DNA from 3 places in the Thiogranum longum genome. Region 2 is predicted to be linked to each of the others. Evidence: predicted binding sites of a transcription regulator. Region 2 holds the regulator's gene; each other region holds the start of a gene.

Region 1 (7,698 bases), 840 kb from region 2:
GGTGAGTGATAGTAACTTGCGGGTCGTGTTGCCCAGCAAGCGCTTTCGGCGCTGGTCATTGATCTTGCTGTTGAGGACAGTACGGAACAGTGCAGGCCACTCTTTTTCCGGTTTGTCGCGGTAGTATTCGACAAAGCGCAGCATACTGTCCTGTACCACGTCGAGCGAAACCTCGCGCTCCCACAAAGCGCCATAGGCGACGTGATAGGCCCGACTCTGTACCCCGGCAAGGAAATCGTTCAGCGATGTCTGGACAGACACGGGTTTGCACGCAGGAATGCCTGCCTCCAGTGGGTTCAAGGACAACTGCTCCAGTGTCTGTCCAGCATACAGGTTTACCGGCGGCTCAGTAACGGGCGGTAACAGCATAACCGGAGTGGCGGCGTCGGTCGTTATGGTCATCATGTTTGCGTGAATGGTGATTGTCACGGTTACGGTATTTACGATAGTGGTGGCGATTCCCGTAGGAATCATGGTCATCATCCCTGTGATGACGCCTTTTATGCCGGTTGTCCCTGTATATGTGTTTTTCCACGTAGCGGTCAACGTATACCGGCTGGCGACGGTAAATCTTGCAGGCTCGCCCTGCAGGCCGGTAGCTGTCGTGGTAGGCAAAGCTGGCACGGGGCGTGGCATAGCCACTTGAAATGGTAACGCTGAAGCTGCTGTCGGCCTGGCTGGCCCCGCTCAGGGTCAGTCCGGACAGGCCCAGCAGCAGGGCGGGAATGGTGCGTGTGATCAGGTTCATGGTGTCATCCTCCAGGGGTTCCTGATAGACGACTAACGCAGTGGACCCGATAAGGTTAACGCGGGTTTTCCGCTGATCCTATGGCTTCTCCCATGCGCAGCGGCGCTTCTGCAGCAAACATGGACTGCCAGCGTACGGCATGTTCCCCGAACAGTACGATGACAGTGGACCCCATATTGAAACGCCCCATCTCACTGCCGCGTTGCAGGATGATATCGCTATCGGTGAAGTCGCGGGCCTCAATCTGCCGGCGGTGCGGGGGTGTGACCAGTCCTGCCCAGACAGTTTCAATGGCGGCTACATTGATGGCGCCAACCAGCACCATGGCCATCGGTCCGGCGCAGGTATCGAACAGGGCCACCAGGCGCTCATTTCGTGCGAACAGTCGCGGAATAACGCGCGTGGTATGGGGTGCAACACTGAACAGGCGGCCGGGTACGTAGATTGTCCTGCGCAGCTTGCCTTCCAGCGGCATGTGTACCCGATGGTAGTCACGAGGCGACAGGTACACGGTAATGAAACTGCCATTGCGAAACAGACCGGCGTCTTGTGTATCACCGCCCAGCAGTTCCGTAACGCTGAAGCTGTGTCCCTTGGCCTGGAACACAGTGTCATCGTCAATGTCACCGATCTGGCTGATATGTCCGTCCGCGGGGCTCACAACCGTGCAGGCATCACCTTCAATGGGACGTGTGCCAGGCGCCAGTTCGCGGGTGAAGAAGGCATTGAAATGCTCGAAGTCTTGCGCCTGGCGATACAGGGATTCATCCAGGTTTACGTCGTATTGATGGGTGAACCAGTGAATAAAGGCGTTTTTGAACCAGCGGGTACGGAGTCGCGTCAGGCGCAATGTCAGCCTGGAAATGGCGTGATGGGGCAGCAGGTAGAGCGGCAGTGACTTGAGGTAGTCCTGCCAGGATGCAGTCGGTACGGCTGGCATGCGTATCAGGGGGCCTTGACCGGTACCGTGATGCGCCGTCTTGATTCATCCTCAAACAGCAGATCCAGTTCGACCCGGTCGCCGGCAACCAGGCGTGGTTCAGGAGCGGGCATCATCAGGTGGAGTCCACCGGGCTCAAAACAGACGCGCTTCCCTGCTGCTATCACTACCTTGTCCTGGTGCAGCATGCGCGCCATACCCTTCACGGTTTCGGTGCGGTGCATCATAATAAATTCGAACTGCGGACTTTCTACGCCAACCAGCGTGACAGGGGCGTCAGCGTTATTTTCGAGGCACAGGTAGCCCGCCATCATTGGTGCCCCGGGCGGGGCCTCACGAATCCAGGCATGGTCAATCTCAAGACTGTCGGCTGCACTCGCCATTACTGCCCACAGGGCAAGGCAAACAGACAGCATCCATTTGCCCGGAGCGCTTTCTCTGCCGGCAGTTGCGGGATTCAGTTCTCGTTTCATCGGCTTGCCTCATACCAGTTACGGATGGCCACAAAGTCTGCAGCGATCTTTTGCGGATCGTGTGGCACGTTGAACAGTGCCTGGTAGTGGCCTTCCGGGTTAAACAGGATAATCGCTGCGCTGTGGTCGACCAGGTAGTCCTTGTCGGTTTCGCCAGGTGAGCGCCCGTAGAGGATCCCGAGCTGACGCGTCAGGCGCTTCAGTTCGGCGTCTTCACCGGTTACGCCGACAAAGGCCGGGTGAAAGTAGGCAACATAGCTTGCCAGCACTTCTGGCGTGTCGCGTGCCGGGTCCACGCTGACAAACAGGACCCGTGGCAGCGGCGTCACACCATCGGCTTCAAGCAGCGTCTCAACCCGTTTCAGCATGCCAAGGGCATTGGGGCAGACATCCGGGCAGTGTGTATAGCCAAAAAAGGCAAAACTCCACTGACCACGCAAAGAGTCCCGGGTAAACGGAGCATTGTGGTGGTCGACCAGCGTGAAAGGCACCACTTCGCGGGGCGTGGGCAGCAGCGTACCACCCGCCAGCTGAGGGGGTTCGGGCGAGCTGCAGGACGTCAGCAACCATAGAGCGGCCAGTACCGGTATAATGCGCCCCGCGACACGGGTCGTGATATTTGAATTTAACATGGGCGCGTATTATTCCACTGACGCGGCCGCGACGGTAGGGATCATTTTGCATGGCCGATCAGGCAGAGCTACAAACCATCCGTGACCTGGTGCGCTGGGGTGCGAGCCGTTTCCGTGAAAACGGTCTGGTATTTGGTCATGGCACTGACAATGCCTTCGATGAGGCGCTGGTACTGGTCAGCCACGCACTGCATCTGCCGGTGGGTTTTCCGGAGCATTACCTGGGCGCCAATGTGACCACAGCTGAACGCAGTGTGGTACTGGATTTGCTGGGCCAGCGTATTGAAACACGCAGGCCGGCAGCCTACCTGACCGGGGAAGCGTGGTTTGCAGGTCTGCCATTTTATGTCGATGAGCGGGTGCTGGTGCCACGTTCGCCAATGGCTGAGTGGATCGAGCGGGGTTTTACCCCCTGGCTGGAGCCGGACAATGTCGAGCGGGTGCTGGATCTGTGTACCGGCAGTGGTTGTATCGCCGTCGCCTGTGCCGTCCATTTTGACAATGCCGAGGTCGATGCCGTGGATATTTCGCCGGAGGCGCTGGCGGTGGCGAAGCGCAACGTGGAGCGGCATGGTCTGGAGGACTGGGTCAGGCTTGTCGAGTCCGACCTGTTCGATGCGCTGGAACCGGCACGCTATCAGTTGATTATCAGCAACCCGCCCTATGTGCCTGATGAAGAAATGCAGGCCTTGCCCGAGGAATATCATCACGAGCCGGAACTGGGCCTGCGGGCCGAACAGGCGGGACTGGCCATTGTGGTGCGCATTCTGGCGCAGGCGGCTGACTGGCTGGCGGATGACGGCATACTGGTAGTCGAGGTTGGCAACAGTCAGGATATGTTGATGGAATGTTTTCCCGACGTGCCTTTTACCTGGCTCGACTTTGAGCGCGGTGGTCACGGTGTGTTCCTGCTTGATGCGGGCCAGACGCGTGAATTCCAGGGAGTATTTCGAAGTATTCTATGTAGTTAGTAGCGAATATTAATCCATATTAGAAAGAACGAAAACAGCACACCCGTACGTTGACCCGGTCGAGCAGGCCTTGTTTGAAATCGAGGAGCTTCGCGCCGCAACAGAATACGTTATGAATTCGCCGGGTGCGGCCAGCGGGTTTCTGGAGGAGCTGGAGCGTGATGAGCGTTCTCTTGACCGAGGTCAAGGTGGCTGATGGGCCACCAGCCTAGACTCCGCCTCAATACAGGGGAGAAGAGCATGCAGCAGACGGTCGATTTCGACGCTGATCTGATACGGCGCTATGCCGGTAGTGGTCCGCGCTATACATCCTACCCGACTGCCATGGAATTCAGGCCGGAAGTGGGTTCGGCCGAGCACCAGCACTGGGTACATGCCAGTAACGAAACTGGGCGGCCCCTGTCGCTATACGTGCATATCCCGTTCTGTGCCCATGTCTGCTATTACTGCGCCTGCAACAAGATTGTCACCGCCGACCGCAGCCGGGCCCGCAACTATCTTGATTACCTGTACCGGGAAATTCGCCTGCAGGCGTCGCTGGTTGATCCGGACCGCCGTGTGGAGCAGCTGCATTTCGGTGGGGGTACGCCAACCTTCCTCAGCGAACAGGAACTCTGCGAGTTAATGGCTGTGCTGCGTGAGAATTTTCACCTTGCCGAAGACGACAGTGGTGAATATTCCATTGAGATTGATCCGCGCGAACTGCGCAAGGATACGCTGGGCGTTTTGCGTGAACTGGGTTTCAACCGGCTCAGCCTGGGGGTGCAGGACATCAACCCGGCTGTGCAGAAAGCCGTGCACCGGGAACAGCCGCTGGACGAAACACTGGCCGTCCTCGACGAGGCGCGTCGGCTGGGATTTCGTTCCACCAACATGGACCTGATGTATGGCTTGCCGTTACAGACCGTGGACAGTTTTTCGGCCACACTGGAAGCCGTGATTGCTGCACGGCCTGAACGTTTGTCCGTGTTTAACTACGCCCATCTGCCAGAGCGCTTCAAGCCGCAACGGCGTATCAATACCGAAGACCTGCCGGATTCCGATGAGAAGCTGGCCATCCTGGCGCTGACTATCGAGCGATTGACAGACGCCGGTTACCAGTACATCGGTATGGATCACTTCGCGTTACGCGACGATGAACTGGCCCAGGCGCAACGTAGCGGCAGTCTGCACAGGAACTTCCAGGGTTACTCGACACACGCTGAATCAGATCTTGTCGCCATGGGCGTCAGTGCAATCAGTTCGATGCCGGGCGGTTATACCCAGAACCATACCGATGTGCGTGATTATTACCGCGACCTGGATGAAGCACGCCTGCCGGTCGCGCGCGGCGTGGCGATAGACGACGACGATCGTTTGCGGGCAGAAGTGATCCAGCAGCTGATTTGCCACGGCAGTCTGAATATCCGGCGGGTGGAAAGCGAGTTTGCCGTCCATTTTGATGATTATTTTGCCGCTGAGCTGCAACAGTTACAGCAAATGCAGGCTGATGGTTTGCTGGAAGTCGATGAGCGATACATCCACATCAGCGAACGCGGCCGTCTGCTGATTCGAAATATCTGCAAGGTGTTCGATCGTTATCGTGCGGACCAGGAAGTACGTTTCTCGAAGCTGATTTAGCCCCCCGTCATTGCGAATGACACGGTGAATCAGTGCCTTCCTGGCAAGAGAGATGTGTCAATCCTTGTGGCGGTAGATCAGGCCGGGTTCTACCAGAACTTCATTTTCACTCAGGCGATCGAGCGGGAATTCGTCGTCTTCATACTGTGCGATGCGGTCGAACACATAGGGTTCGTTCTGTAATTCAATGGATTCAAAAATCGGCTTGCCAAAATAGGTGCCGATGGCGTTTCCCCGGTGGCTCACTGTGATCCCCTTGTCTGGTCGGATTGATTGAAGGTTACGGGTTTAATAACGGCGTAACGCCCGGCGCCTTTAACCATGCTGGTTTCAGGTCTACCCGCAGGCAATTCCCCTGCGCCTAAAGTCCTGTACAATAAGCCCCCATGTCGGGAAACAGCATTGGAAAACTCTTTACCGTCACCGGTTTCGGTGAAAGTCACGGGCCGGCCATCGGCTGCATCGTGGACGGTTGCCCGCCCGGTATGGAGCTGTCCGAGGCCGACCTGCAGGATGACCTGGATCGCCGTAAACCCGGTACCTCACGCCATACCACCCAGCGCCGCGAGGCTGACGAGGTGCATATCCTTTCGGGTGTATTCGAGGGTAAAACCACCGGTGCGCCCATTGGTTTGATCATTCACAACACCGACCAGCGTTCCAAGGACTACTCGACCATCATGGATCGTTTCCGTCCCGGCCATGCGGACTACACCTATCAGCAGAAATTCGGTATCCGCGACTACCGGGGTGGTGGTCGTTCATCGGCGCGTGAAACGGCTATGCGCGTCGCAGCGGGTGCCGTTGCAAAAAAATATCTCAGGCAGTCCTGCGGCATCGAGATCCGTGGCTACCTGGCCCAGCTTGGTCCCATTGCACTTGAGTTGAAAGACTGGGACGCAGTGGGCCAGAACCCGTTCTTCTGTCCCGACCCTGGCAAGGTGCCAGAACTGGAAACCTACATGGATGCGTTGCGCAAGGCAGGTGACTCGGTCGGTGCACGGGTAAATGTGGTCGCGACCGGGATGATTCCCGGTCTGGGTGAGCCGATTTTTGATCGCCTGGATGCCGAGATTGCACACGCTATGGTCAGTATCAATGCAGTCAAGGGTGTCGAAATCGGGGCCGGTTTTGACAGTGTGGCGCAAAAGGGTACGGAACACCGTGACGAGATGACCCCGCAGGGCTTTCTCAGTAATCACGCGGGCGGTGTGCTGGGTGGTATTTCCTCCGGGCAGGACATTCTGGTCAGCATTGCATTGAAGCCGACCTCGAGCCTGCGCCTGCCCGGGCGTACGGTTGATATTCACGGTAACCCGGTTGAAGTCATCACCACCGGACGCCATGACCCCTGTGTCGGCATTCGTGCGACACCAATTGCCGAAGCCATGCTGGCAATTGTGCTGATGGATCATTTGCTGCGCCACCGGGCGCAGAACGCAGACGTTCAGTCCGCAACCCCTGTGATCCCCGCAGCCCCCGAGTGATCATTGCGGCAGTTCGGTTTGCCTGACGTCATGTACTGGCGACTTTCCGGTTTCTACTTTTTCTATTTTGCCTCCCTTGGCGCATTGATTCCGTACTGGGGCCTGTATCTCAAGTCGCAGGGATTCAACGCGGTTGAGATCGGTGAGTTGATCGCTATTATTATGGCGACCAAAATCATTGCGCCCAATATCTGGGGCTGGATTGCCGATCACACCGGCCGGCGCATGAGGATTATCCGCATTGCCAGCCTGCTGGCGGCGTTGTCTTTCTGCGGTGTCTTTATTGCGCACGGCTACTGGTGGCTGGCACTGGTGATGGGTGTGTTCAGTTTTTTCTGGAACGCCGCACTACCACAGTTCGAGGCGACCACGCTCAGCCACCTGGGGGATGAAACACACCGCTACAGCAGCATCCGTCTGTGGGGTTCGATCGGCTTCATCGTTTCTGTCGCAGGGCTTGGCGCCGTGCTGGATTTTACCGGTACCGGCTTGCTGCCTGAGGTGCTTGTGCTGCTGTTTGCCGCGATCTGGTTCAGCAGCCTGGCCGTGCCTGAACGCGCGGCAGGACAGCAGGCAATGGGCCACGAACCGATCCTGACGGTATTGCGAAGACCGGCGGTTATTTCTTTATTGCTGGTGTGTTTCCTGATCCAGGCCAGCCACGGACCTTATTACACCTTCTACAGCCTCTATCTCACAGATCATGGTTACAGCGAGTCAGCCATCGGCCAGCTGTGGGCACTTGGCGTGGTTGCAGAGATCGGAGTGTTTCTGCGCATGCATCACTGGTTGCCGCGATTCGGTGCGCGCCGCCTGCTGCTGGCGGC
Region 2 (7,698 bases):
TGCCGTGTAGTGCAGATGATGCGGGCCGGCCCACATATACGTTGAGATCAGGGCCCAGAAGTGTACCACCGACAGGCGATAGGAATACACAGGGCGCCCCGCCTGTTTGGGGACGAAGTAGTACATCATGCCGAGGAATCCGGCCGTCAGGAAGAAACCCACAGCATTATGTCCATACCACCACTGCACCATGGCGTCGATGGCACCCGGGTAGACCGAATAGGATTTGGTCAGGCTTACCGGTATCTCGGCACTGTTGACCAGGTGCAGAACTGCGACGGTCAGGATAAATGCACCATAGAACCAGTTCGCCACATAGATATGCTTGACGCGGCGTTTCATGATGGTACCGAAAAATACGATGGCGTATGACACCCAGACCACAGTGATGAGAATATCAATGGGCCATTCCAGTTCTGCGTATTCCTTGCTGGTGGTGATACCCAGTGGCAGGGTGATAGCAGCCAGAACAATCACCAGCGTCCACCCCCAGAAGGTGAATGCTGCCAGCTTGTCAGAGAACAGCCGCGTCTGGCAGGTGCGCTGCACGACATAATATGAAGTCGCAAACAGCGCCGATCCACCGAAAGCAAAAATGACGGCATTGGTATGCAGTGGGCGCAGGCGGCTGAAGGTTAACCAGGGCAGATCCCAGCTTAACTCCGGCCATACCAGCTCGGCGGCGATAAAGACGCCGACCAGCATGCCGACGATGCCCCATACGATAGTCATCACGGTAAACTGGCGCACAACCTTGTAGTTGTATGTGGTCTGTGAGTCCATGGCGTTTCCTGTTATGAGAGAAAGATTGGACAAAAGCAGGCGTGACGGTTTTCGCCACGCCTGCTGTTACTTCAGAACTTCTTGCCGACACCCAGCATGAAGACCCAGGGATCGATATCAACATCTGCCTTGCCGGCGGCAGACGAATCCGCGGTGGTACCAATCCTGGCATACCACACCTGGGCGCTGATGAGGGTGCCGTTACCGATGTCGTAATCCAGACCGGCCTCAGCAGCAAGGCCGAAGCTGTCATCGAGATCAAGCTGCGTACCACTCAGTGCGCCATTGGTGTTTTCATCCCAGAAATAAGTGTAGTTGATGCCTGCGCCGACGTAAGGGTGCAGGTTGGAACCGGAGTTGAAGTGATACTGCAGCGTGACAGTGGGAGGTAATGCCTTGGTGTCGGCAACCTTGCCTGTACCCGCCAGAGCACCCTTGTCACCCTTGATATCGACGGTAAATGGCCAGACACCAAGCAGACCTACACCAAGGTTATCAGTGAACATGTAAGTGAAAGAGACGCCGAGCGTATCGGAATCCTCGACACTGACAGTGGTGCCGGGGAGTCCGGAAAAATCATCGGCATCATCATTCGGCGCCAGGTGCGCCCAGCCGACCCGGGCGACAAAATCACCGGTTTCATAGGCCATGAGTGGCATGGAAGCAAAACTGCTGACCAGTACTGTACCGATCATGGCGTTCTTCAAGGTACCCATCGTTGTACTCCTCTGTAGACATGCGGGGTTGAGGTGTACTTTGCGTGAGTGCCGGGTGAGCGGCATTGATTCAGATCAAAACAGCATTAACTTCGTGGCTGTGGCGGGAGAGGATCAGGTGCGGGAGACAGGGTTGTCAGCGTCGCAGTTGGCAGATGAGAACTGGCACAGACGATCACGATCCAGAAGTTCGATATGCCTGCGCTCGACTTTCAGCAGGCCTTCGTTCTGGAAGCGGGTAAACAATCGGCTGACAGTCTCCAGCGCCAGTCCAAGGTAGTTTCCAATGTCGCCGCGTGACATGGTCAGGTTGAACTGGGTGGAGGAAAAGCCGCGTCGCCTGTAGCGATTGGACAGGCTGATGAGAAAGGCAGCAAGCCTTTCTTCAGCGGAGCGCTGGCCCAGTGCCAGCATGCTTTGCTCGTCATCATGAATTTCCTGACTCATGACGCGTAACATCTGGCGTTGCAGGTCGGGTAGCTGAGTGCTCAGTGCTTCGAGTTGATCAAAGGGGATTTCACAGACGCTGGTGGTTTCCAGGGCCCTGGCTGTCAGTGGGTGATTGTTGTGGGCAATGGCGTCCAGTCCAACCAGTTCGCCGGGTAGTTGAAAACCCATTACCTGCTCCTGGCCATCCTCGGATGTTGCGAAGGTTTTCAGTGAGCCGGAACGTACGGCGTACAGCGCGCGAAAGCGATCACCGACTTTAAACAGGTGGTCCCCACGCGCCAGCGGCCGCTTGCGGTCGATAATGGCATCCAGCTGCTCCATATCGTTTTTATCAATACCCACAGGGAGGCAGATTTCATTCAGGCTGCATTCCTGGCAGGCAACCGTAATCTCTTTCAGGGAGACGACTTTTTCCTGTTTTCGAGTGGGCATGGCACGACCTGCTGGATGGTTTGTACGCATTATGTGCAAAACGACACACTGTCGGCAACTATATTATATGAGTAAAGAATGGTTCTCTAACTGTGCGATTTCAGATAGGATTCAGGTCAATCCGATCAACTGTAACGAAATCCTGACCATGACGGCGAGAACAGCGCAGATTCAGCGCGATACCCTGGAAACACAGATTGGTGTAAAGCTCGATCTGGACGGCTCCGGCAATTCTGAATTTGATACGGGTGTGCCCTTTCTGGAGCACATGCTGGACCAGATCTCCCGCCACGGCCTGCTGGATATAGCCATACAGGCAAAAGGGGATTTGCACATCGATGCCCACCACACTGTGGAAGATATCGGAATTGCACTGGGACAGGCCTTTAATGAGGCCCTGGGTGATAAAAAAGGGATTCGTCGTTACGGGCACGCGTACGTACCGTTGGACGAGGCCCTGTCGCGCGTGGTCATTGATTTTTCCGGTAGACCGGGGCTGGACTATCACGTCAATTTTGCGCGCGGCCGTATCGGTGATTTTGACGTGGATCTTTTTCATGAGTTTTTTCAAGGCTTTGTGAATCATGCCAAGGCAACAGTTCACATTGATTGCCTGCGTGGCGACAATGCACACCACATCGCCGAGACGGTCTTCAAGGCATTCGGGCGCGCCGTACGCATGGCGGCCGAGGCAGACCCGCGTATGGCGGGTATAATGCCTTCCACCAAAGGGAGCCTGTAGCCGGGAAAATCCCGCCGCACTGCCGGCAAGCATCTGTCCGCCATGTCCAGCATCGCTATCATTGACTATGAAATGGGTAACCTGCACTCCATTGCCAAGGCAGTGGAGCATGTCGCGGGAGAGACCAGGGTGCTCGTCACCTCCGTGCCAGAGAAGATTCTGGCAGCTGACCGGGTCATTTTCCCCGGTGTTGGAGGAATCGGGCACTGCATGGAATCTTTGCTGAGGCGCGGACTTGACCCGGTGATCCGTGAGGTGGCGGCCTCCGGGAAGCCGTTGCTGGGGATTTGCCTGGGTATGCAGGCCATGCTGGAACGCAGCGAAGAAAATGGCGGCATAGATTGCCTGGGTCTGATCAAGGGCGAAGTGCGACGTTTCAGCGACTCGCTCAATGACAACGGCGTAAAGCTCAAGGTGCCACACATGGGCTGGAACCAGGTGCACCAGCAGACGCATCCGCTGTGGCAGGATATTGACCAGGACAGCCGCTTCTATTTTGTCCACAGCTACTATGCCATACCTGCCGAGTCCGCTGACTGCGCAGGCGTTGCGGATTATGGTGGTGAATTTTGCTGTACGCTGGCCCGTGAAAACCTGTTTGCGGTACAGTTCCACCCGGAGAAGAGTCAGCATGCCGGGTTGACGCTGCTACGAAATTTCAGCCGCTGGGATGGGCGGGATAGTTAGATTTGTATGATGTTTATCAATGATATGAGGGTGGGAACATGTTGCTGATTCCGGCAATCGACCTCAAGGATGGCAAGTGCGTACGTCTGCGTCAGGGTCGAATGGAAGATGAAACAATTTTTGCGGACGATCCGCTGGACATGGCGAAGCGCTGGGTTGATGCCGGTGCGAAGCGTTTGCACCTGGTTGATTTGAACGGTGCATTTGCCGGTCAGCCAGTCAATGCCGATGTGGTGCATCGCATTGCCGAGGCATTTCCCGAGGTGCCAATTCAGGTTGGCGGCGGCATTCGCGACGAGGACACGGTGCAATTATACCTGGACGCCGGTGTGCAATACGTCATTATCGGCACCAAGGCCGTCAGTGCGCCACACTTTATTAATGATCTGTGCCTGGAGTTCCCCGGGCATATTATCGTCGGCCTCGATGCAAAGAATGGCAAGGTAGCCATCGACGGCTGGTCGAAACTTTCCAACCATGATGTCATCGACATGGCGCAACATTTCGAACGTGACGGCGTGGAAGCCATTGTGTATACCGATATCAGTCGTGACGGCATGATGCAGGGGGTTAATGTCGAGGCGACAGCGAAACTGGCGTCAGAAATCAGTATCCCGGTTATCGCTTCGGGTGGCATCAGTAACCTCGATGACATCAAGGCGATTCAGGCTGTCGCAGATGAAGGCATTATGGGTACGATTATTGGTCGGGCGCTGTATGAAGGTACGGTTGACCTGGCTGAAGCGCAGAAGCTGGTCGACGGGTAGTGCAGGGTTATGCTGAATAAAGGTGTTACTTCCTGCGCCGCTGTGACGCAGTCCGGGCACTGATTGTGGCACTGGCAAAACGCATTATTCCCTGCCTGGACGTGGACAACGGCCGTGTCGTCAAGGGCGTGCAGTTTGTTGATATCCGTGATGCCGGTGACCCGGTAGAGATCGCCCGACGCTACGATCAGGAAGGTGCAGATGAAATTACCTTCCTGGATATCACCGCCAGCCACGAACAACGCGATACTATGGTGCACGTGGTCGAGAAGGTGGCTGGCGAAGTTTTTATACCGCTGACCGTTGGCGGTGGCATTCGTGAGACAGCAGACATTCGCCGCATGCTCAATGCAGGCGCTGACAAGATAGCCATTAACACGGCTGCTGTATTCAACCCTGACTTTGTGCGCCAGGCCGCTGACCAGTTTGGTTCGCAGTGTATTGTGGTGGCGATCGATGCCAAGCGGGTGGAGGATGATGCGCAGACCGGTGAGCCGCGTTGGGAGATTTTTACCCACGGTGGCCGCAAGCCGACCGGCATCAACGCGGTTGAGTGGGCGTCGCGTATGGTCAGCTATGGCGCAGGAGAAATTTTGCTGACCAGTATGGATCGTGACGGCACCAGAAACGGTTTTGACCTCGCCCTTACCCATGCTGTCAGTGACGCCGTCGACGTGCCTGTCATTGCTTCCGGTGGCGTGGGGAACCTGGACCATCTTGCCGAAGGTGTATTGCAGGGGCACGCCGACGCTGTATTGGCAGCAAGCATCTTTCACTTCGGGGAATACACTATTACCGAGGCCAAGCAGTATATGGTCCGGCGTGGTATCGAGATGCGCCTCTAGCGCAAACAGGGAAGGATCCGGGCGCTGCTGCGTCAAGTTCATACAGGTAGAATATCGCATGTCCGAACAATGGCTGGATGCAATCGCGTGGACCGAGGACGGGCTGGTGCCGGTCATCGCCCAGGATGCTGCGGATGGCAAGGTGCTGATGTTTGCGTGGATGAATGCCGAGGCGCTACGCCTGACGGCAGAAACCGGGCATGCCGTGTATTGGTCACGCTCGCGCAAGAAACTCTGGCACAAGGGCGAGGAATCCGGCCACCAGCAGGTGGTAAAGGAAATTCGCCTGGACTGCGATAATGATGTGATCAACCTGCAAATCGAACAAAAGGGTGGAATTGCCTGTCATACCGGGCGACGCAGCTGTTTTTACCAGCGCCTAGAGAATGGACAATGGAAAGCGGTTGATCCGGTATTGAAAGATCCCTCGGATATCTACGGGAAATCCTGATATGTCAGATGAAATTCTTCGCCAACTGGCCGATATCCTGGAGAAGCGTAAACAGGCGGCGCCGGATTCTTCCTATGTGGCAAGCCTTTACAGCAAGGGTCTTGACAGTATCCTGAAAAAAATCGGTGAAGAAGCCACCGAGACCGTCATTGCGGCAAAAGACGGTAACGCCGACCAGTTGGTTTATGAAATGGCGGATTTGTGGTTTCATAGCCTAGTATTGCTGGCGCACCAGGGGCTTGGTCCCGATCAGGTGCTGAAAGAGCTGGAGCGCCGCTTTGGTCTGTCGGGTCTGGATGAGAAGGCAGCAAGAAAACAGAAATAGGCCAGTCCCGGCCTGATTGGGTTCCAGGAGAACATTATGGGTATCAGTATTTGGCAACTGTTGATCATTCTCGCGATTGTGCTGGTGTTGTTTGGCGCCAAGCGACTGCGCAACGTAGGTGGTGACCTGGGTGGCGCCATCAAGGGCTTCCGCAAGGCCATGAAGGAAGACGATGAGCCGGCCGGTGGCGAAAAGCTTGAAGATCAGAAGGCAGATCGTGTGATTGACGGCGAAGTGACTTCCAAGAAACAGGAAAAAGCCTGATTCAGTCTTGACTGCGTATGTTCGATATTGGCTTCTGGGAACTTGCAGTAATCGGCGTGGTGGCGCTTCTGGTCGTTGGGCCGGAGCGCTTGCCGGGGCTGGCGCGTACCACCGGACACTGGGTCGGGCGGGCACGGCGTTTTGTGTCTGGTGTAAAAGCGGATATTGATCGCGAAATAGCCGCGGATGAACTGAAGAAGGCACTGGCTAAACAGGCCAATAGTGAAGCACTGTACGAAATCATAGAAGAAACCAAACAAACCATTCTGGAAACGAAAGATCAACTGGAAGCGCAGGGTGAAGATGATGTGCCTCCAGAACCTGAGATACCTGCTGCGGTAACGCACAAGTCGAATGACACAAACGGATAACCCCCCGCCACCCGAGGAAGAGACTGAGCTGCCCTTTGTGGCTCACCTTATAGAACTGCGCGATCGTTTGTTGCGCGTTGTGCTGGTCGTGGTCGTCATTTTTCTCGGACTCATGCCCTTTGCCAACTGGCTGTTCACGCAACTGGCCGGGCCGTTGACGGCGCACCTGCCGGAAAACAGTTCACTGATTGCGATAGAAGTCGCCTCTCCCTTCTTTACGCCCTTCAAGCTGGCCATGGTTGTCGCATTATTTGCCGCAATGCCCTATATCCTCTACCAGGGCTGGTCCTTTATCGCCCCGGGCCTGTACCAGCATGAAAAGCAGCGTGTGATGCCGTTGATGGTATCGAGTACGTTGCTGTTCTACCTGGGTGCGGCATTTGCGTACTTTGTTGTGTTTCCCCTGGTGTTCGGGTTTCTGACCAAGGCGGCACCTGAAGGTGTGGAGGTGATGACAGATATCAGTCGTTACCTGGATTTTGTCCTGACCCTGTTTTTTGCCTTCGGACTGGCCTTTGAAGTGCCGGTCGCAACCGTTTTACTGGTGTGGAGTGGCGTGGTGACACCAAAAACACTTCGCGAAAAACGGCCCTATATTATTGTTGCAGCCTTCATTCTCGGGATGCTGTTGACGCCACCGGATATCATTTCACAAACATTACTGGCTGTTCCCATGTGGTTATTGTTCGAGGTGGGCGTATTCATGTCAGAACGATTCAAGCCAGGGCCGGAGCGTTCACACGAAGAGTACGAGCCGCCAATGGATGATGAGGAAGTTGAAAAGGAAATGGATCGTTTCGAGAACGACGAAAAATAATACAGTCAACCAACGCCTGAACTTACGTTTGCCTGCAAGGATGGCGCT
Region 3 (7,698 bases), 1.8 Mb from region 2:
CAATTGCATGGCTGCGCAGCGTTGCTCATCATCCAGGGCATGAATCGGGTACACCACGCCCCAGCTTAGCCGTGACTGTAAGTCCGCCAGTGTGATATCCAGCTGTGCAGGTGCACACGACGCGCTGACCAGCAAACGGCCGCCCTGCTCACGTACCCGGTTATAGAAATGAAACACACCCTCTTCCCAGTCCGGCCTGCCGGCGATATTTTCAATATCGTCCAGGCAAACCAGTTCGAACTGCTCCCACCCTTCCAGTATTTCAGGGGGAATAGTGTCGATGTCATTCAGGGACAGATAGGCAGCCGTACAGCCATGTTCTGTTGCGGCATGGCAGCAGGCCTGTAACAGGTGCGTCTTGCCGGAACCCCGGGCACCCCGACAAAACATGAAACTTTCACCTTCGCACACCGCCAGACGCTGTAACTCACGTAACAACTCGGCATTGGGACCGGCCACGAAACTTGAGAAACGTGCGGAGGCCCGCAGCTGGAGCTCCAGCGCCAGCTGACGACTCATGAATGATCCCTTGCCCGACGACCCCAGGTGATCACATAGTCCAGTCCGCTCCAGAGTATACTGAGGGTAACGGCATAAACCAGCCAGGTGATCCATTGACTGTCGCCATAACCGGTGGCCTGGTGAAAGATCACCAGCAACACCAGCACGATCTGCAACAGGGTATTCAGTTTACTCACCAGCGTGGGCCGTGCATCGAGCCGCTCTACACGGAAGTTATACAGTACCGCCCCGCTGACAATGACCACGTCACGTAATACCACCAGCCCGAATAACCAGGCCGGTAACAAAGCGTTCCATGTGAGTGCTGCATAGCAGGAAATCAGTAACGCCTTGTCTGCAAGCGGATCGAGCAAGGCACCAAGCCGACTGGTCCAGTGGAAATGCTTGGCGAGAAAGCCGTCCAGCGCATCGGAAAATCCGGCAATAAAGAACAGTGCCAGCGCCAGCGCGTAACGCCCGTCCAGCAGCGCCCAGGTCACCGGGATGACCAGCAGGATACGGCCAATAGTGATCAGGTTGGGAATATCGCGCGCGCGCATACCGATGTCTTCAGCGGATCAGCCGGAACTGCCACAGGGCATCGGCTCCAGTACTCAGCGGCTCAAGCACATGGCCCAGCCGGATCAGTCGTACCAGGCTTTGTTCGCTGGTGCTCAATTGCAGGGAAAACTGCACTTCGTCACCTTTCACCATTGCCACCTGGACCTGTTCAACAGGGCTCAGCGATGACAGGTAGCCCTGTACCCGGGCAAAATCTTCCAGGCGGTCGATTCCCTGCACGGAAACCTGTCGACTGCCCTGGTCACTGGCTACCACCGCATAGCGCGATGCCAGCAGGCTGGTCGACTCGGACAGTCCTTTTTGTACAGTATCTTCAGCACTGACACCGTGCACCGTCCAGTTATGACTGGCACCAGCACCCAGCAACGTCCACTGGCCGTTCCAGCCACTGCGCGAACGGTCCACACGACCAACCAGCACGACCTGTGGGCGGTAGCGCTCCGATGCTTTCTGTACCGGACCCAGGAAGCCACCCCACAGGTCGGAGAAACTCACCGCCCGCTGATCCTGTAAATCAAGCAGCGGCAGGCTGACCGGCAAGCCACTTTGCTGCGCCGCATCGTGCAACGTATCAGCCAGTGAATTCCGGCTGGTATCCGATACCAGGAAGCGTTTGCCACCGTCATCCACTGCCAGCCACACCAGTACGTCCGGTCGGTCCCGACCCCAGTAGGGCAAGCCCAGGTCGCGTAGCGCGCGCGTCAGGGCGACTTCATCAAATTGTGCCCACAGGTGCAGTTCCGGGGCTGCACCCGGCTTGCGCGCCGGCGTTTCGTTAAACCGGTACTGGGCGACGAAACGGCCGGGTTCGCGCAGTAACGTACGAGCTTGTCCGTTATTGGCAAGGGTTGCATCACCCGTGATACGCACCAGCACCGTGGCCAGCGCCTGTTTCAGTGCTGCCTGGCGCGCCGCCGGATCGCGCCCGCTAGCCGGCGCATCGGCCTGGAACAGGTTGTCCAGACGCGCTGCCAACGCGCTCTGATCAAGCACCAGCAAGCACAGACAACAGATCAGCACCTGGCGCAGCCTCAATCCACTCATCAACTATCCCCGAAAATATCGAGTCTGTACCTTACCATAGGTCGATAAGTGGTCTCAGTACCCACGGATCAACATACGGGTGCATTTCGCCCGGGGTAGTTTCCTAGTAACATTACGCATTTCCCGTTTGGAGTCCGCCGTGTCCGGCCAGAAACCCTCATCTTCCGGTTCATCGATCAGTTACCGTGATGCCGGCGTCGATATCGATGCCGGCAATTCCCTCGTCGAACGCATCAAGCCCGTAGTCGCCAAAACCCGCCGTCCCGGTGTGGTATCCGGCCTGGGAGGTTTCGGCGCGCTGTTCGAACTGCCGCTTGACCGCTACCGCCAGCCGCTACTGGTGTCCGGCACAGACGGCGTCGGCACCAAGCTGAAACTGGCCATTGACAGCGGCAAACACGACACCATCGGCATCGACCTGGTGGCCATGTGCGCCAATGACATTATCGTGCAGGGCGCGGAACCGTTGTTCTTTCTCGACTACTACGCCACCGGCAAGCTGGACGTCGATATTGCCACCGACGTGGTGACAGGCATTGGCCGTGGCTGCGAACTGGCGGGTGCCGCGCTGATCGGTGGTGAAACCGCGGAAATGCCCGGCATGTACAAGGCCGAGGACTACGACCTGGCCGGCTTCTGTGTCGGCATTGTAGAAAAAGACAAGGTCATCGATGGCCAGTCAGTACAGGCCGGCGATGCACTGATTGCACTGGCCTCCTCCGGTCCACACTCCAACGGTTATTCACTGATTCGTAAAATCCTTGAAGTCAGCGGCGCCGGCTTCGACATGCCGCTGGAGGGCAAGCCCCTGATTGACTGGCTGCTGGAACCGACCCGCATATACGTCAAGTCACTGCTGGCGCTGCTGGAAAAAGTCGAAGTCCACAGCCTGTGCCACGTTACCGGTGGTGGCCTGCCGGAGAATCTACCGCGCATGCTGCCAAACAATACCGTCGCCAGCATCGACACCGGCAGCTGGCAATGGCCCGCCGTGTTTCGCTGGTTGCAGGAACAGGGTAACGTCGACAGTTTTGAAATGTACCGCACCCTCAACTGCGGCGTTGGCATGGTCATTTGTGTACCGCAGTCCAACTGTGATGCGACCCTCGCGCTGCTTGAAGCACAGGGCGAAAATGCCTGGCAACTGGGCAGCGTGAAATCCGGCAAAGGCGAGGCGCGCGTCGAGCTGAATGACTGAAACGCATGCCCCCCTGAAGCTGGTGGTACTGATCTCGGGCCGTGGCTCCAACCTGAAAGCCATACTCGAAGCCATCGACGCAGGAGAACTGCCGGCCGTGGTCAGCGCCGTCATCAGTAACCGTGTCGATGCGCCCGGACTTGCCTGCGCCAGTGAACGCGCAATCGACACACTGGTGCTGGACGCCGCGGATTACCCTGACCGCGAAGCTTATGATCACGCCCTGCAGGGCATGATCGACCTGTTCAAGCCCGGGCTGGTCGTGCTGGCCGGCTTCATGCGCATCCTTTCACCGGCGTTTGTACACCACTACAGCGGTCGCCTGATTAACATACACCCGTCCCTGCTACCCGAGCTTCGCGGCCTCGACACCCACCGTCGTGCTCTCGAAGCCGGCCACACCGAACACGGCGCCAGCGTCCATTTCGTGACTGAAGAACTCGATGGTGGCCCGGTCATCGCACAGGTACGCCTACCCGTATTGCCAGACGATAATGCCGATACACTCGAACAACGCGTGCTGGAACAGGAACACCGTCTTTATGTCACTGTCATACAGTGGATTGCTGAAGGCCGTGTCAGTCTGGAAGACGATGGCCTGCACTTCGATGGCGAAGTGCTGGATGCACCGAAACAACTGGAGGCAGCGTGACACGACACCCTGACAACAGAAGATCCGGCCTGCTGGCACGCCACTTCGCCATGCTCACCGTACTTGTCATCACATCCTTGCCCGCGCTACCTATAGTGGCCGGAGCAGAAGAACCCTTTCCGGAGTTTGTCGCCGATTACATCGTACGCGTGAACGGCATCAAGGTTGGCGAGGCCACCTTCTCCCTGATGCACAAGGGCGCTGACGAATACCTGTACCGGCAGCGCTCGAAATCGACCGGTGTTGCCGCCCTGCTCGGATCAGACACATCCGTACAGAGTAGCCGCTGGCGCTACGTTGACGGCACCATCAAGCCGCTTGAATTTCGTTCTGAACGGGAAGAAGGCGATGACGACGACAACGCCCACCTGCTGTTCGACTGGAAACGTCTGCGCGTTACCAACCGCGGGGCCGGTAAGCACTGGGATATAGAAATGCCCGAAGGCACACTCGACAGCCTGGTGATGCAGATGGCCATGCTGCTCGATCTTCGCGACGGCAAAACCCGGCTCGAATACCCGGTCGCTACCCGTGGACGCATCAAACACTATGTATTCGAGGTGACTGGCAAAGAAACCATTGCACTCCCGTTCGGTGACTATGAGACGATCCGCGCTGAACGCAAGGATGACAAAAAAGACAAAAGCCTGGTATGGGGTGCACCGGCACTGGATTACTTCCCGGTACGTTTCCTGAAACAGAAAAAGGCCGGCGTAAAGGTGGAAATCCTGTTACAGAAGCTGGATCTCAACCCGCGCCTTGCCCAGGACCAGGCCGACTAGCCTGGCCGCTGTCAGGCCTTTGGCAGAGTCACTCCGGTCTGCCCCTGGTACTTGCCGCCACGATCCCGGTAAGAGGTTTCACAAACCTCGTCGGCGCCCAGGAACAACACCTGCGCCACCCCCTCGTTGGCGTAGATCTTGGCCGGCAACGGTGTGGTGTTGGAGAACTCCAGTGTGACATGCCCTTCCCACTCCGGCTCCAGCGGAGTGACATTGACAATAATTCCGCAACGCGCATAGGTCGACTTGCCCAGGCAGATGGTCAGCACATCGCGTGGAATACGGAAATACTCCACCGTGCGCGCCAGCGCAAAGGAATTGGGCGGGATAATGCAGACGTCAGACTTCACGTTGACAAAACTGTTGTCATCAAAATTCTTGGGGTCGACCACGGCAGAATTGATATTGGTGAAAATCTTGAATTCGTCCGCGCAGCGTATGTCGTAGCCATAGCTGGACGTGCCGTAGGAAATGACCCGGCCCGTCCCCTCGTGCTCGCGCACCTGTCCCGCCACGAATGGCTCAATCATGCCTTCCTGCTCCGCCATGCGGCGAATCCACTGATCGGATTTAATTGACATCGTCTGCCCTGCACTGAAAATTCGAGCGGCAACGATACCGGGAAACAAGGCGTAAAAAAAGTGGCTACGTTATGAATCCAGGGCAGATTCGCTGAAGTTTGACCTGGATCATGGCATTTTCTACTCACCCCGACAGATACTGACTATACTTGTACAAGTATCCAAATTCAGAAAATCACGACGTCAAAGGAAAAGCTGTGTCGACTAACCTGAGAGATGTGTCCGTTATCCAGAATTCTGGCCCCGAAAAGGTGAAACCTGTAGTCGCCAGGAAAAGAAACAAAAAGCAGCTTCGCAAACTGATGAAGCGCATGACCAACCCCCACAAAGTAATGGATTCGCCAAAGATTATCGGTGGCAAAGAGTTGCTGAAGATCAGCTATGAACTGGGAGAATACCCTTATCCCGAGAAAATCAGCCTGGAAGAATATGAAAACGAAAAACACCTGCTTCAGATTGAATTGCTGAAAGTGCAGGCCTGGGTGAAAGAGAGTGGCCAGCGCATCCTCGCACTGTTTGAAGGTCGTGATGCCGCCGGGAAAGGGGGGGCCATAAAACGCTTCATGGAACACCTGAATCCGCGCGCTGCCCATGTTGTCGCACTGGAAAAACCGACCGAGCGTGAAATTGGCCAATGGTATTTCCAGCGATACATACAACATCTTCCAACACGTGGTGAAATGGTTTTCTATGATCGCTCCTGGTACAACCGCGCCGGTGTTGAACGTGTAATGGGGTTTTGTACTCCGGACGAACATCTTGAATTTCTGCGCCAGGTACCACAGATCGAGCGTATGCTCGTCAATTCAGGGATGCACCTGTTCAAGTTCTGGTTCTCGGTCAGTCGCCAGGAACAGTTGCGCAGGTTTCATGCGCGACGTCATGATCCACTGAAGCAGTGGAAGCTGAGTCCGATTGATCTCGAATCCCTCAACAGGTGGGATGAGTACACCCGCGAAAAGAACACCATGTTTTTCTATACGGATACAGCAGACGCCCCGTGGACTGTCATCAAATCGGATGACAAAAAGCGCGCCCGAATAAACTGCATGCGGCATTACCTGCATCAACTCGATTATCCGAGCAAGGACCCGATAGTAGCGCGAGCACCGGACCCGCTCATCGTAGGGTCTACCAGGACCATGAATAACCGTGAATCATCCACCGTTTTTCAGGGATAACGTCAGGCAAGGAGATTACAGCTGTGCCCAAAGAAAAACCCTCCGAGAAAAAACTCGACCTGATTATCAAGAAGGCCCGCAAAGCAGCCAGGAAGGCAGAAAAAGCCGCCCGACGAGCCGAAAAAGCCTTGCTCAAGGTCAAGAACGCCAAGTCCAGGATCAAGGGTGATGTAGATGTCATAAGGGAAAAGCACCGCAAACTCAGCAAACAGATGGAGTCATACGTAAAAGAACAATCAAAAAAAGCCATTAAAAAAAGCAAGATCAAAAAGAAACTCAGAAAAAAGAACGCCTGACATCACAGCTAACGGTAGTCCAGCGACAATCCCGCGGCCTCAATATAGCGGGCCTCTTTCTGCAAATCTGCGTCGGTCAGAGAGTGCTGTTCCAGCCAGCGTTCGGGAAATGTGAGTATTATTTTTTCCCTGTCGAGCTCCATTGAAACATCTGGCACCTGCTCATCGGTTCGCCCACGGTGAAACAGGACAGCAAGGCGCAACAGAATGCACAGACGCAGGCCCGGCTTTTGCGCGCGGCTGACCAGCTCATCGAAACTGTTCAGGCGAATTTTCTGCCGGTGATTCAGAACCAGTGTTGCCAGAAGAGCCTGCTCGGTACGCGAGAACCCCGGAAGATCAGCATGCATCAGTATGTACGCACCATGCTTGTGGTAGGCACCGTGCGAGATTTGCAAACCAATCTCGTGCAGTTGCGCGGCCCATTTCAGTAGCTGCCGGTTCTCCTCGATCAGTTTCCAGTCTTTCTCGACCTGCGCGAACAGTAACAGGGAAGTACGCATCACGTTATCAGCATGGCCGACATCAAGGTTCCAGCGCCTGACAACCGAATCCACCGTCGCATCACGCGCATCCCTGTGCTGGATTCGTCCGACCAGGTCGTACAGCAGCCCTTCCCTCAGCGCCTGCCCCGAAACCCGCATTTGTTTGATGCCCAAGGTTTCAAAAACAGCAATCAGGACGGCAAGTCCGCCAGGCAGTACCGGCGACCGATCTTCCTTCAGACTCTCGAGCCTGAGCCTGTCAACATGCCCCTGTTTGATTAACCGGTTACGCATCTGGTAAAGGGATTTGAGCGTAATACCGGTGTCACACCAGCCTTCGGCCTGGGCGATATTCCTGATGGCCTTGATGGTGCCCGAACAGCCCACCGCCTCCTC

The links. Region 2 encodes FNR, which switches genes on or off when oxygen is low (the NO sensors DNR and NnrR bind a similar motif). Its sites were predicted from a motif close to TTGATNTANATCAA; they were not measured.
Region 1: hemN (oxygen-independent coproporphyrinogen III oxidase) is a predicted target of FNR. The motif match lies at 3,938-3,951, and genes of this name have one in related genera.
Region 3: ppk2 (polyphosphate kinase 2) is a predicted target of FNR. The motif match lies at 5,439-5,452, and genes of this name have one in related genera.

The regions. Positions count from the first base shown of each region.
Region 1 covers NZ_SMFX01000001.1:2,063,140-2,070,837, reverse strand. The annotation lists gene DFR30_RS14330 (sigma-70 family RNA polymerase sigma factor) at 1-300, opposite strand, end outside; gene DFR30_RS14325 (hypothetical protein) at 347-748, opposite strand; gene asd (archaetidylserine decarboxylase) at 804-1,688, opposite strand; gene DFR30_RS10205 (copper chaperone PCu(A)C) at 1,694-2,161, opposite strand; gene DFR30_RS10200 (SCO family protein) at 2,158-2,793, opposite strand; gene prmB (50S ribosomal protein L3 N(5)-glutamine methyltransferase) at 2,844-3,764, shown strand; gene hemN (oxygen-independent coproporphyrinogen III oxidase) at 4,005-5,384, shown strand; gene DFR30_RS10185 (hypothetical protein) at 5,442-5,630, opposite strand; gene aroC (chorismate synthase) at 5,771-6,871, shown strand; gene DFR30_RS10175 (MFS transporter) at 6,890-7,698, shown strand, end outside.
Region 2 covers NZ_SMFX01000001.1:2,902,740-2,910,437, reverse strand. The annotation lists gene ccoN (cytochrome-c oxidase, cbb3-type subunit I) at 1-783, opposite strand, end outside; gene DFR30_RS14155 (OmpW/AlkL family protein) at 855-1,499, opposite strand; gene fnr (fumarate/nitrate reduction transcriptional regulator Fnr) at 1,614-2,381, opposite strand; gene hisB (imidazoleglycerol-phosphate dehydratase HisB) at 2,530-3,123, shown strand; gene hisH (imidazole glycerol phosphate synthase subunit HisH) at 3,166-3,810, shown strand; gene hisA (1-(5-phosphoribosyl)-5-[(5-phosphoribosylamino)methylideneamino]imidazole-4-carboxamide isomerase) at 3,849-4,577, shown strand; gene hisF (imidazole glycerol phosphate synthase subunit HisF) at 4,643-5,422, shown strand; gene hisI (phosphoribosyl-AMP cyclohydrolase) at 5,481-5,873, shown strand; gene DFR30_RS14120 (phosphoribosyl-ATP diphosphatase) at 5,875-6,198, shown strand; gene tatA (twin-arginine translocase TatA/TatE family subunit) at 6,235-6,462, shown strand; gene tatB (Sec-independent protein translocase protein TatB) at 6,480-6,833, shown strand; gene tatC (twin-arginine translocase subunit TatC) at 6,817-7,650, shown strand.
Region 3 covers NZ_SMFX01000001.1:1,055,420-1,063,117, reverse strand. The annotation lists gene hda (DnaA regulatory inactivator Hda) at 1-519, opposite strand, end outside; gene DFR30_RS05360 (CDP-alcohol phosphatidyltransferase family protein) at 516-1,061, opposite strand; gene DFR30_RS05355 (DUF2066 domain-containing protein) at 1,072-2,127, opposite strand; gene purM (phosphoribosylformylglycinamidine cyclo-ligase) at 2,267-3,325, shown strand; gene purN (phosphoribosylglycinamide formyltransferase) at 3,318-3,977, shown strand; gene DFR30_RS05340 (DUF3108 domain-containing protein) at 3,974-4,759, shown strand; gene dcd (dCTP deaminase) at 4,771-5,340, opposite strand; gene ppk2 (polyphosphate kinase 2) at 5,538-6,521, shown strand; gene DFR30_RS05325 (hypothetical protein) at 6,545-6,817, shown strand; gene ppx (exopolyphosphatase) at 6,826-7,698, opposite strand, start outside.